DNA from 3 places in the Nitrosospira multiformis ATCC 25196 genome. Region 2 is predicted to be linked to each of the others. Evidence: riboswitches for the same ligand, from Rfam matches in the RefSeq annotation. Region 2 holds a riboswitch; each other region holds the start of a gene.
The links. A riboswitch is a leader RNA that binds a small molecule or an ion and turns the genes downstream of it on or off. The one in region 2 is predicted to bind cyclic di-GMP.
Positions count from the first base shown of each region.

Region 1: linked by a shared signal. The riboswitch ahead of NMUL_RS14205 (alkaline phosphatase PhoX) and the one ahead of NMUL_RS09890 (S8 family serine peptidase) in region 2 are both predicted to bind cyclic di-GMP.
Region 3: linked by a shared signal. The riboswitch ahead of NMUL_RS13445 (PEP-CTERM sorting domain-containing protein) and the one ahead of NMUL_RS09890 (S8 family serine peptidase) in region 2 are both predicted to bind cyclic di-GMP.

Region 1 covers NC_007614.1:3,129,837-3,134,359, reverse strand. The annotation lists gene NMUL_RS14215 (YheT family hydrolase) at 1-867, opposite strand, end outside; gene NMUL_RS14210 (hypothetical protein) at 1,253-1,582, shown strand; gene NMUL_RS14205 (alkaline phosphatase PhoX) at 1,820-3,208, opposite strand; cyclic di-GMP riboswitch class I at 3,252-3,344, opposite strand; gene NMUL_RS14200 (SRPBCC family protein) at 3,447-3,938, opposite strand.
Region 2 covers NC_007614.1:2,172,463-2,176,985, forward strand. The annotation lists gene NMUL_RS09885 (M48 family metallopeptidase) at 11-835, shown strand; gene NMUL_RS09890 (S8 family serine peptidase) at 979-2,667, opposite strand; cyclic di-GMP riboswitch class I at 3,003-3,090, opposite strand; gene NMUL_RS16385 (PEP-CTERM sorting domain-containing protein) at 3,447-4,118, shown strand.
Region 3 covers NC_007614.1:2,963,586-2,968,108, forward strand. The annotation lists gene NMUL_RS16415 (hypothetical protein) at 69-260, shown strand; gene NMUL_RS13445 (PEP-CTERM sorting domain-containing protein) at 529-1,413, opposite strand; cyclic di-GMP riboswitch class I at 1,502-1,583, opposite strand; gene epsA (XrtB/PEP-CTERM-associated transcriptional regulator EpsA) at 1,832-2,605, opposite strand; gene NMUL_RS16095 (type II secretion system protein) at 2,878-3,690, opposite strand; gene NMUL_RS13460 (type II secretion system protein) at 3,665-4,045, opposite strand; gene NMUL_RS13465 (type II secretion system protein) at 4,087-4,523, opposite strand, start outside.

The DNA of each region.
Region 1 (4,523 bases), 960 kb from region 2:
GACGACCATGGAAGAAACATCCGCCCCCGAGGGCAGGGCATGCGGCGGCATGAACGGGTCGTTGATTGCATTTACAATGAGTGTAGGCACCTCAATGTACTTGAGCCATGGTTTGCTGCTCGATTGGTTCCAATAGTCCTCCGCATTACGGAAACCATGGAGCGGCGCAGTTACGAGATTATCGAACTCATACAGCGTAGTGCAGGCGCTGACTGCCGCGGGATCGAACAAATCCGGAAAGAGGTCAAGTTTTCCGACCGCCTTGCGCTTGAGCGTATCAAGAAAATGGCGCGTGTAGAGCAGATTGAAGCCGGAAGCGAGAGCATTCCCCGCAGCAGCAAGATCGAGGGGCACGGAAACGGCCACGACTCCATCGATCAATCGGCAAGCCTGCCTGCCCTGCTCACCCACCCATTTCAGCAGTGCGTTGCCTCCCAGCGATACCCCGACCGCGTAAATCGAAGAGGGTTGCCTGCCGGACTGTCTTTCTCTGATATTGATGCGTTCCAATATCCAGTTGATCTCTGCCGAATCGCCCGCATGATAGGCGCGTGGCAGCCGATTCGGTGAACCGGAGCAACCACGAAAATGTACCACTGCCGCGCGCCAGCCTATCTCGCGAAACAGGGTCATGGTGCTTACGACATAGTGACTGTTCGAGCTTCCTTCGAGGCCGTGAAACAGCACTATCAGGGGCGCGTCCATCTCGCCCTCCAGCCAGTCGAGGTCGATGAAATCCCCATCGTCCAGTTCCCACCGCTCGCGTCGGTAGGGAATCGAAGGGCGGGCAAGAAAATAGGGATAGATGGTTTGAGCGTGACCGCCCCGCAGCCATAGCGGAGCGACATAAGGTCTTGCTGGTTGCATGGATAGGGAGGAAAGGAATGTTTTCACATCAGGTCTTATGATTCTTGCCACCTCGAATGACGGAACTGCCGCGCTCGACACGTTTTAAATATAGCAATAAAAAAAGCCGGTGGTCCAGCTGAAGAATTCCTTGTGCTCCTGATTATTGGCGGCATTCATTACAGACCCGAGTCCAGCCCCATGAATCGACTGAAGGCAGGACGATCTGTATCGCGCAGCGGAACAGCAGTACTATAATAGATGTACCTACGCACTTCCATTTTGCAGTTGCCCGTTTGAAGTTGCCGGACGCCGGGAAGGGAAACGATATTTCGTCCATCTCGGTTGATCTTCATCCCCAGCCCCGCTGAACGACAATCATGAATCTGAATCTTTAAGGAGCAGCATGAAAAACCTGTTTTTGTTATTGTTTCTGGCGGTTTTTTCCAGCACCGTTACCGCTAACGAAGAGGATTACAAGCTGTGTACGATAGGGGGTTATTTTTCAGGCACAAACGACAAATTCCTGAGCGGATTAGCCGCACACATTGCCGAAAAGAAGCATGTTTTTGGTGACCCCATTTGCGACGCGGCGTGGGCGAACGGCTACAGGGTCGGCGAAAAGCTAACGAAGACGGGAAAGATCAAGGACCCCTCCGAGCGGGAGATCATCCAGCAGGCGACTGCATTCAGTTCGAAGATATACGAGACCATCAGTTCCCGCATAAAATTTTAGTGGCATCCGGTCCGGTTTCCATTTTCGCTATTCCTGCAAAAATGCGGATATAAATAGGACTGGCGCGCATTCCCGCCACAAATTCAAGCTCCACCTGGCCCGTAAAGGTGCTGGCGGATCATCGTTAATGGTGTCGGATCGCCGGCTACATGGGTGAGTTTGATCTCGATGCAGGCGGAAGCGGACGCTTCCGCCTGCATCGAGACTGGCAGGAATCCGCGGAACTCTTGCAGCAATTTATGCTGGGAAGGCTTTTCTGCGACGCACTACGGCGCCAACGAGGCCTAGCCCTGCCATCATCAGGGCATAGGTTTCCGGTTCCGGCACAGCCGTGATCATGATGGTGCTGTCCACCATGCTGTCCGGGTGCTGTATGTTCACATATGCCACATTGGGGTTGAATTTGTCGAAATAGAGGCCGGTCGGTTCAGCGCCCACTGTGGACATGGATGCCCAGCGCCCCAGCGACTCCGCAACACCATCGTGATTGGCATCCTGCGCGAACCAGATGTCCGCCCTGCCGCCAGGTTGATCCTCGATAACATAAATATTGCCGGCGGCGTCGATGGCCAGGTTGTCCGGACTGGCGAGCGCGGTGCCCACGGCGGTGCCGTTCGCCTGATCGAGCGTGTCGCGGCTGACGAAGAGCTGCGCGTTGTTGGCATCCAGGTTGATCGAGTACACCTCGTTCGTGGTCGTGGTGGCAACGAAAAGGATCTGGTCACCATTGGCAAGCGTCTTGATTTCGATATCCTCGGGGCGCTGATACTCTGTTGCGTTCACCATGTCAGCGGTCGCTCGGCCATCGATTGTGCCGTCCGCATTCAGAGCTGAAATGCCCGGGAGGGCGCCGCCTGTGGCATCGGTAATGGGAGTCCATGTTACGGAACCTACTGCGTTGGCATTGCCGCCGCCATTGACCGCCACGGCGAAGGTCTGGCCTGCTGCAAAGTAGTCGCCTCCGTTACTGGCGGTCGGGTTGGCCGACACGTACTTGTAGATACTGCCGCCATTCAGTTCATCGACGAAATACAGGTTGTTGTTCTTGTCGAACGCGAGACCCTCGTGAGATACGCGGGGCAGGATAGAACGGAATACGAAGTTCGCGTCCCCGGTTCCGGTGGCAGACACGGGATTGGTCAACTCGAACAGGCGTCCTTTGGTACTGCCGGTGCCCCAGGATTCTTCGGCAGTGACATAGCTGCCCCAAGGTGTCCAGCGCGATGCATCGCCCGAGACGAAATCCTGTGTGCCGGGGTGAACGAGGGTTTTCGTGATGCCGCTTGCCAGATCGATCCGCTGCACACCTGCCATCGAAGTCTCGAACGGAGTGAACAAATAGCGCCCGGCATTCGGCCCGGTTTCGTTTGCGGTGATCATATCCCAGCTGCCGGAATTACCCTCACCAAGATCGAGTTGGGTCGTGCGGTCAGCGATCCGAATCTGGGAGAAATTGGGGGAAGCTAACCGGAAGGGGGCGTTTTCGGGGAGCGAGCCTGCTGCCACACTGTCTTTCAGCGGGGTAAAGCTACTGAAATGCGTGTTCGCCGCAATGGCTCCGGTCGTGCCGGTCGCCATCAAGAGCGCACCTGAAACAAGAGCGCCTATTTTTTTCTGCTTGAACATTGAAAACCTCCGGAAAATTGAGGAAAAGTCTGCTTTTTGATGTACTGGCAGTCCGGCTACCTGCGCGAGTTCCCTTCAATTGCGCAAATCCGGGACTTTCCGGCCCCGCCTCGCGACGGGTGTGGCTTTTACGGTACGGCAGAAATATAGCTTTCCCTTATGACAGAACCCTCAGTGTTCGGGCGCGTCCTTGTAGTCCCTTCGGCTCCATCCGGCGTAACGCGATCGCTTTCGCTAGTCATCGCCCATCCTGTTTCTCGTGTCCTTTCTTTAGGGCTGCCCTCTTCCTCCGGATTATTTCATTTCTCATTTCATTAAATTGCTCCCGCACTTCATGTTCGATAAACACCTTTCCCACTACCGCAGGAATCCAGACTTTCGGGATAGCCTCCGTACGATGGACCACGCGAGTCCCCCCGGTCTCATCAGTCAGGTAAGTAGTACCGTCCAATTTGTGCATGTTGCCGCTGACCAGATGCGTCAATATCTTATGGTAAGGGATCAATCTTACTTCCCGTATTGACTCGAACGGATAGCGGATGGGGCCGTAAGTGGCAGTGCCGTTTTGGAAAATAGTAAACTTATCTTCAGAAATACTGACAACCTTGCTCTCCTTCAAGTTGGAGACAAAATCAGCCATACGGTCGAAGTCGGTGAGCACGTCCCAGACCTCCCGCGGGTTTGCTGACACAGCAAAATTAAGATCAATAATAATATTTTCTCCGGCCATGCTGACCTGAACCTCAATGTCCCTACCCTGGGGTGAGTCTGCTGACGATCCTGCCATAAATGGCATTGACCACAGAAATAGCAAGAAGGAAGCGTTTCTCATCGGTAGTACAAGAGAGGGCATTACCTGTTTTGGAGTATGTTCGCTTGTATCGAAGGCGGCCTAGCCAATTTATTCCAAACGGGCAGGTAAAACAAACACTACGCGGCTATTCGCGAGGATAATCCTCCCGAGGAAATAAGTAATGTAGAGGAAACCGATCCTCCGCTCGCCCCACAAAATGCAATGGTGGCGCCCTCTCTTTCTACCGGCACCTTAACATTTCATGATGAACTGCGATTAACTGATGATCAAGCCATATTAGGTGCAGTGACGGAAGTTTTAGAACCTCCCGGACCCGGTCTGACCGGGAGTTCCCCTATTGCGACCGATGTGTCCCTACCTGCAATCGTGCTGATCGTTGGCCTGCCCGGTCCCTCACGCGTGAAGATTCACAGTCGCTAAATGCAGATTACTCGCGATGGCCTGAATCCCGCGCCGGATTTACCCATGATAAGTAGGTCATCATGGGTAAAAATAGCAAAA
Region 2 (4,523 bases):
GGGAGAAATCATGTTCACCCTGTCCACCTTCAGGCTCCTCATTGCGCTATCGATCAGTGCCTGGCTGGCAATGCTTTCCGGTTGCGCCACTACCACGGCAGGCGGTGCGGTCGGCGCAAACCGTTCCCAGCTTTTGCTCATATCCTCGGAACAGCTGGAGCAAACGGCGGCACAAGGCTATAGTCAGCTGAAAACGGAAGCGACCCAAAAAGGCGCCCTGAACACGAATGAAAAACTGCTGCAACGAGTGCGTGCTATCGCTCGCCGCATCGAGCCGCAAACGGGCATATTTCGAAAGGACGCTCCCGCGTGGAACTGGGAAGTCAATGTAATCGACAGCGATGAGCTTAATGCTTTTTGCATGCCTGGCGGAAAAATCATGTTTTATTCCGGGCTGATCAATCAGCTCAAATTGACAGATGAAGAAATCGCTGTGGTGATGGGGCATGAAATTGCCCACGCCCTGCGCGAGCACTCGCGCGAGCAGGTGTCGCAGGCTATTGCGGCGCAAACGGCACTGGGAGTGGGAACCGCAGTGTTCGGTCTCAGCCAGACTACCGCTCAGATCGCCGGCATCGGATATCAGGCGTTCATCGCCACCCACTTCAGTCGCACGGACGAAGCCGAAGCGGATCGCATCGGGCTCGAATTGTCGGCTCGTGCTGGTTATAATCCCCGGGCCGGGGTCACACTGTGGCAAAAAATGATCAATGCCAATGCGGGAGGACAACTGCCCGAGTTTCTGAGCAGTCACCCTGCTGATTCCACCCGTGTGCAGCAGATCGAGTCGCTGCTGCCGGTCGTCATGCCACTTTATGAAGCAGCCCGCCGATGACGCCCAAAGTCAGGTTAGCCCTCCTCGATATAAGCTGCTTGCGTCGATAAGCCAACAGCATCACTCGTGAAGCAAAACAAAGCCGGGCTTCCTTCCTTTTGGCCCGGCTTTGCCAACCCGAAAAAACGACCTTCCACCTCCCGCTACTTGACTACCGTCACGCTGACGGATGAGGATGCGCTATTTCCCGCCGCATCCTTGGCGACTACCTGAACAGTATGTGCACCCGCGGCAACATTACGTATATTCCAGTTGTAACCCAGCGTACTTCCCTTTCCGGTAGCCTTGAGCACGCCGTCGATGTAGAGCGCATAGGTAATTCCGGAAGCGCCGCTATCATCGCTTGCATTTACGCTGATGGGCACGTTGCTTCCCGAAACATTGCCTGTGACCGGATTTACGATCTTCACCTGTGGCGCGGTAGTATCCCTGGCCACCGTTGTCGTTCCGTTTGCCACATTCACCGAGACGGTGGTCGAAGCCTTGGAGTTGCCGGCCGCATCGAATGCATAAGCGGTCAGGTTCGCCATACCGTTGGCTACGCCTGCCGAATCCCAGGTGAAGGCGAACGGCGCCGTGGTGTCGACTGCGACTGTGGTATTGTTGACCCGCAACTCGACACGGGTCACGCCGACGTTATCGCTCGCAGCCACGTTTACGCCGACCAGACCTGTTACGCTTGATCCGCCAGCAGGGGAAGTGATGGAAACCGCCGGGGCCTGCGTGTCTCCGGCGACCACTGCCGAGGCCGCCGCCTGCACCGCGCGTGCAGCATCAACCCGTCCATAGCCATAATAGGGATCGCGCCCCGCTGTGCCCAGATCCACGGCAGTTGAAAACAGCAGACTCTCGATCTGGGTATTGGATAATGTCGGCTTTGCCGCCATCATGAGCGCCACCACGCCGGCCGTTACCGGACTTGAGAATGATGTGCCGGAAGCCGCGCCATAGCCGCCCCCCATAGTCGTCGTCCAAATTCCGGCTCCAGGCGCGGCAAGGGAGATGTAGTTTCCGTAGCTCGACCAACTGGCTCTGAAGTCGTTCGCATCTGTAGCGGCTACAGCTACCATCGATGTCGTTACTGCATAATTCTGGAGCACTCCCGTATTTCCGCCACTCACGATCACCAGGCCACCTTTATCCTTCATGTATTGCGCCGCGCTCCGGGTGCTCGCACTGTCGGTCAGTCCGAGGAAGCTGGCATTGGCGACGCGAACGCCGCGGTCTGCCGCATAGATAAGCCCTTGGGAAATCGCACTCCAGGTGGCATATCCAGTACTCCCGCTCACGCGGACAGGCATTATTTTAGCCAACGCCGCCACGCCGGCAACGCCTTGGGCATTGTTTGCCATGGCTGCCGCTGACCCTGCAACCTTGGTTCCATGCCCGTAAACATCCGACGTGTTGGAATTGTTTTCGTAGAAATTCCAGCCTGGAACAAGCTGGGGTGAGAGATCAGGGTGATTCGGGTCAACTCCTGAATCCAGGATGGCGATGGTCACGCCGCTGCCCAGGGAACTGTCCCAGGCGGACGGAGCGCCAATCTTGGGCAAATGCCAGGCGCTGCCATAGTAGGGATCGTTCGGTATGAGCGCGGGTTCGACTTCCTGGTCGATCTCGGCAAACTTGAGCGCCGGATGATGCGCAAGCCTTGCCGCCACCGCCTTCTCAGAGGCATTACCCGGCAAGTCGACGATGTACAGATCGCTCTGCCCGATCTTCCTGCCCTTGCCGCCATGTTCGCCCAGAACCTTGGCCAGTTCCTTTTCCGGCAAGCCGGCACGCGGCATGACCAGGATGCGACCCTTCGCCCAGCCAAGCGGCTTGTTCATTCCAGGCCCCCTGCCCTCCGGAGGCTCTGCACTGGAAATGACCGGACCCAATCCCAGCAAAACTGCCAGTATGCCGCTCCAAAGGGGATACCAAGGTTTGGAGATGTGCTGCGAGTTGCGAGTGCTTGATTGAATAATGCCTGAAGCGGGTTCTCTTGAGCCAGTTGCAGGCGCTTTATGATTGATATTCACGTAGTTCCTCCTCTTGGGGAGGCGGAACCGCCTAGATAGGCCGGGTGCCGAAAAACGTACTGAGCCGGAGCATCGAGATCCACTCAACACGTTCTAATAGCTTCTCGTCATCCAAAGAATCGACAAGAAAGAAAATGGCATTATCTGGCAGTCCTGCCGTCCTGGGGCCTTGAGCCCGGTAGACCGATGACTTTGCGTCCCCCGCTTTCGCGAGATTTGCCTTTTACAGATTAAAAATTGCAGCGTTATCGTATCTGAACTCCCCAGGGGGTATGGGTGAAGCAACTGCACAAAAATCATTCTGTTCGTTGCTTTATTTAAAGGTGAAAAATGCTGCCGCTCCCGAACCCCGAGGAGATTTCGAAATTTGCAATTCTTGCAAACCAAACTTCCTGCCACTCCGGGTCAAACAGTACTCCTCCTGGTCGAAGAATTTTACATATCACTGCAGAATGGAAGAGCTCGAAGCAAACAAGGCTGATTTTATTGGAGTTTTAATTTAGGCACGAAAATTGCTAAAGAAGCTCCGATAGGCCGAAAACGAAGTTTCGAACCTATCCAACAAAAACTTATCAGGAGAACAAATAATGAAGAGTCATTTGAAGGGAGCGTTTGCTGCACTGGGACTGCTGTCTGTGGCAGGAGGTGCCCAGGCAGCAATTTTCCAAATCGATTTCACTACTGCCGGCGCGTTTTCCGGCACCGCGCCGTCCCAGCCAACAGATCCGAATGCAATTTTTGCGACAGCGACTTTCGACGATCACAACAGCTCCGGGTCGGTGACGCTGACAATGAATGTCTTTAATAATTTGTCCGCTGGCGCTTACGTCAATGACTGGTACTTCAACGTCGATTCGGCGCCATTGAGCGGTATCACCTTTGTGAGCGGAGTGGCCGCGCAGACCATCCAGAACGGAACAGATGCGTTCAAGGCCGATGGCACCGGCGGCAACTTTGATTTCGCATTTCATTTTCCCACCCGCAATCCCGGAGAGTTGGGGCAAGGTCATACGTCCGTATATACCTTGACGGGAGGGGGCATTACTGCCGATTCTTTTAACGCGGTATCGGTATCCGCACCGCCCAACGCGGGTAATGGCGGATATGTCAGCGCGCTCCACGTCCAGGGCTATGGCAACAGTGTCTGGATCGGCACTGACGGCGGGCCACCTTCCAATGAAATACCAGAACCGGCAACGCTTGCACTACTCGGGCTTGGCCTTTTGGGAATCGCGGCAACCAGGCGCCAGAAACGCTAGAGCCTGCAAACAAGACAACTTGCATGATCAAAAACCCCGCTCTCGCGGGGTTTTTGTTATCGATAATATTTACACCTCCTTGCCCGTCAAGCCACGGTAGTGCCCGTAGAGCGAAACCCCGAGGATAAATATTCCGGCGATGCTCTTCCCAATAATCGATATCAACTCCCTCATGCACCCAGGCCTCTCGCGCCCCAGCCTTCATTCATATCGAAAATATTTTCATGCCATATATTATTCCTATTACTATCTCAGCAGCGTTTGATTTGACACATGCTCAAGCGGAACAGCTAGATGTAAAAAAAATCGACAGGGATGGGTGGTAATAACACCGAAATATCCCAGCTTCCGGTTCATCTCTGTCGTTACCCAAAAAAAAGCTCGCCGAAGCGAGCTTTTTAACTG
Region 3 (4,523 bases), 790 kb from region 2:
ACGTCATTGATGCGCTTGAGGTTGCCGGGCAGATACCCGTTGGGATTCGGCTCACCCGCCATGCTGAGATGAGGCGCGTAGGCGTTGAAAGAGCCACCCTCAACCGTGTGATAGACCACTACTTTCTTGCCAGCCAGTGCACCGGCGGCGGAGCTCATGGTGCAGGCATAGGCGACCCGGTCACCGCTGCTCTTGCCGGGTTCGGTACCGCTGCTTTCCAGGTACATATGGGCGTCATTGGCGCCGCCATTCCCCGCTAGGCCGTTGCACAGCGACATGACGCTGCGAAATACGGCGTTGGTGGGTGCGGATGCACCTGATAGCCAGACGTAGGTGGTGGGGCCGGCAGCGACCTGAGCGGGGGTCAGGGCGAAAGCCGCCGGGGCCGTGCCGAGTGCCGCTATAGCCAGTGCAATTTTGCTCAGCTTCATTTTCATCTTTGTATCCTTTATTTTCAGATTGATATTTCAGGCTGAAGCCTGCCTTTCCCGGCCTCCCTGGCCGGGGGTAAGCAGCTCATTGCGGATCTCAGACGCCTGCGCGGCGGCGGACGATCATGCCCAGCATGCTCAGCCCCGCCAGCAGCATGGCCCAGGTATCCGCTTCGGGAATAGGAGAGACGGATGGGTTCGTGAAGGTAAGAACACCATTCTCGGTCAACTTGAATTTGCTGAACTCGCCTTCGCCAATGTTGCCATCGTGATTCAGATCGACTCCGAAAGGAGTCTTGGTGGCCTGGGCAAGGGCGGAAGTGGAAGACGTGGTGAGAAACCAGAAATTCTGTTCCGTACCCAACGGCTGGGTGGTATCGGCGGTCGTCTTCTGCAACCAGGTATCACCTTGGCCAAACCCGTTAATTGCGCCAAAGAAAGTATTCGAAGGGTCCGTCGGCATGGCAACGCTGGCGCCGTTATCATCAGTCGCGTGCGTACCGCGGCTGTTGTTGGCTTCAATATACTTATCCATATTCACAAAGCCTTTGAGGTTGGTGTTCCCCAGCTTGGGATATGTGTCCACATTTGCCGTCGTCAGGTAACGCGGGCCACCGGCATCATTCAGATCGGTGGTATCCAGCGCGATGACATTGAACCGGATAAGATGTGCGTTGGCAGGACCGACGAAATTCATCAGCTGATTCCATGAAGCGCCATAGGCCCCACTCGTCAGGTCCCAGCTTTTGCTGAAGCCCGCCTGTCCGTTCGCAGCGACCATATCGTTCATTTTGAAGCCGAGATCGAACAGTCCAGAGATATCGTCATCACCGGAAGTGGCGGAACTGCCACCGTAATAACGCATATTGAGCAGAAGCTCACCGTTTCCACTCATCGCCCCATCCATGGCGGCAAGCGCCGGACCGGAAAGAGTCGCGATGGCAGCAACAGCGAATGCCTTGAGTCTGAAATTTATTTTCATGCGAGATACTCCGTAGGTAATTAATGGTTGCACCAAAAAAATCCGGCTGACTGATCCTTGAAGCCTGGCTTCATCTGATCAACCGTCCTGGAGCAACCCGGCTACCTCCGCTTGCTTGGAGACCCGCAGCTTTCCGTCCCCGCTTCGCAACGGGTTTGGCTTTGTTCCTGACCGGCTATAACGACTGTACCTGTTACCGGACGTGGGTCACTATATGTGACAGCCGTGAACCGTCTGTGAAACACAATCGGTATTTTCGTGGTACTTTCTGCCTATTCTTTTGGTCTGCAGGGCGGAAATTCGCCCTTCGCGGCGCGTACGCTTTTCATGGGTACAAGGACGCCTCGTAGGAGTCACTGCGGATAGAGGGAAGAATCCAAGGCGCGGCCTCAGGGTCGAGGGGATCTGCCCCGGAAACTCAAAGCGTGATCTTCAACGCCATCGCCTTGGCCACGGCGTGAGCCCGATTATTGACATCCAGCTTTTTCAGGATTTTCTGAATGTGGTTTTTGACAGTAAGCGGACTGATGTAAAGTAACTGGGCTATTTCATGATTGCTCTTTCCCGCCTGAACATGGCGCAAAATTTCCGTCTCGCGGTCCGTGATGAGTTTTCTGCTTCTTTCCCCCACGGCACCCTGCTTATGATGGCGTTCATGAAACAGCATACGTACCAGCGCCATATGCATGTGCGGCATCAGCAGCTCGAGGAAATAAGCATGACGCTCGCTCAATGCGGCGGAAATCTGGGTAAAGGTAAAGAAGCAGGTGGTTCGGCCATTGGTGTCGAACATTCCGTGCGCCGCGATACGCTGGAGATTTTCACGCTTGAGGTCGTTAGAAAAACGCTTGTAGGTGGGCGTATGCGAATTATTTGGACAAACCAGAAGCGGCTGGTTTTTGCCCGCGCTCCATGCGGACATGGCGCGAAATACAATTCCCCCATCGGGACGGCAAAGTTCTGAAAACCGGATTTCGTCCATATCTGTGCGACTGAATCTTTCGATATTCACAGCCTGCCCATTGCCTTCATCGAACAGGCATATGAGCATGCCATGCGGCAGAAGGCCCTGCAGTTCCCCCTGCGCCCACAAGAAAAACTGATGACGCCGAAATATATTGATTGATGAATCGATAATCCGGAACAGGTATTCCGCCTCCCGCTCCGTCAGCGTAAACTCTCCCCCCATCATTCCTTATGCCCTGATTATTCATATCGTTCTCGGACTGCAACGGTCTTCCCGATATTATTCGATTTGCGCGAGTGCGTATTTTCGTGGCAGGATATGACTGAATCATTAAGATCAGATGTCAGATTCATGAATCCGATATAGGTAGAAAGGACCACGCAGACAACAGGAGGAAATGCAGGGATGCCTTCCCCTGGTTCCATGAAATATGCAACTGTGAAGAGACAGATGGAGACGGGCTCCCCGGAAACTTCCAGTTCCGAACTTCTGAAGTTCTAATATTGAACGCTCTGCGGGAAGGAGCCGGATTGTGGGGATGAATCGGGTTGCGAGGACCTCCCATCCTCTTGATCGGAAGGGCTGGGGGAGAGCGAGAAAGGCGAGGATGGTGGCGGGATACCGTTTTCCGATTCCGCTTTTGGCTGGGAACCGGAAGCTTCCGGCTGCAGCCGAAGATCTCCTGGTCGCCATTCAGAGGAAGATTGTGGTGGAGTAGCGGGCGAATCGGCCGGCACAGCTTGCGCTTGGGGCAGACTGGCGGAGTCTCCGGGGAAGTAGACGAACTTCCAGTCGCGATAATCCTTCGCTTCCGCAAAATCCGCATAGCGTTCCGGAAAATTGGCGCGCTTGAGCGGAGGCTCTTTTGAAAGGCTGTACACGCCGATTATTCCGGCATTCGGCTGTGTGACCAGACCCCACTCGCTTGAGGCAGTCATGGGGTCGAAAAATATTTTCCGGAGATGCCGTTTGATGGTGGAAAAACGCTTATCCAGGAGCAATTTTTCCAATGAATCGGGATAACGCTTCGGCATGCCGGGTGAATTTTCGTAATAAGAGCCGATCGCCTGCCTGAACTGTTCTCCGACAAACATCAGTTCTTTTTCTTTTTCCCGCCGTACCTCGGTACGCCATACCTGCACGACGCCTGCCAACGCAACGCTGGTCAGCGCCACCACAAACAGGATCCAGATATAGGTAAAACCCTTTTGTCCTGCGCCTCCTACGTCTCCCACGCCTCCTACACCTATATGGCGCGGTATTTCTTGCCGCCCAATCACACCGCTACCAGGCCGCGTAAGAGGTTCCATCCTTTGACTCTTCCTCCGCGCCGCTGCGCACATCGTAGAGACCTTCGGCTGAATCAGGGGGAGGGAGGGTGACCCAGGTTTCGGAACTTTCGGTCAAGGGATCAACCGGAATGGCGCGCAAGTACCGCTTCTCGACCAGTTCTGCCAGATCGCGGGGATAACTCCCGGTATCGCCGTAAAACTTGTCGATGGCATCCCGCATGACATTCAGGTCCTGGCGCAATACTGCTTCCTTCGATCTTTCCACGGAGTTGAAGTACCGCGGGGCGGCAATGGTAAGAAGAACGGCAATGATGGCCATGACAACCAGCAACTCGACCAGGGTAAAGCCGGAGGGGTACGAGCCATGTTGCATACTCCCGGAAGTAAATCCGGATTCAGTTTCGCACATCCTGATCACCATTTATCGTAGGCAATGCCGTTCAAGCCGATCCGCGGTGAACGGGAATATACATCGAAAACATCATTCCCCTCCTGCGGGTTATCCGGTGAGCTCTCATAGGAACGCTTGCCCCAGGTGTCCGCAGCAGGCAATGCAGGGTCATCCGACATCGGGTCTCTCGGCAGTCGCCGCAGGAAATATATTTTACGCTTGGTGGGATGCTTGATATCCGGCACGCCATTCACCAGATCTTCCAGCTTGCGCGGATACTCCGATTCATCGGCTTGCCGAACAATCCTCCCTTCGTTCACCGCGCCCTTGTATGCGTCCAGCGCTTCGCGGATCTGGCGTAATCCCACCCGCAGTTCCTGTTCTTTTTCACGCTTTACCGTGAGTTCATATAACGGTATCGCGGCAGAAGCGAGCACTGCTGTGATGGCTACGACGACGG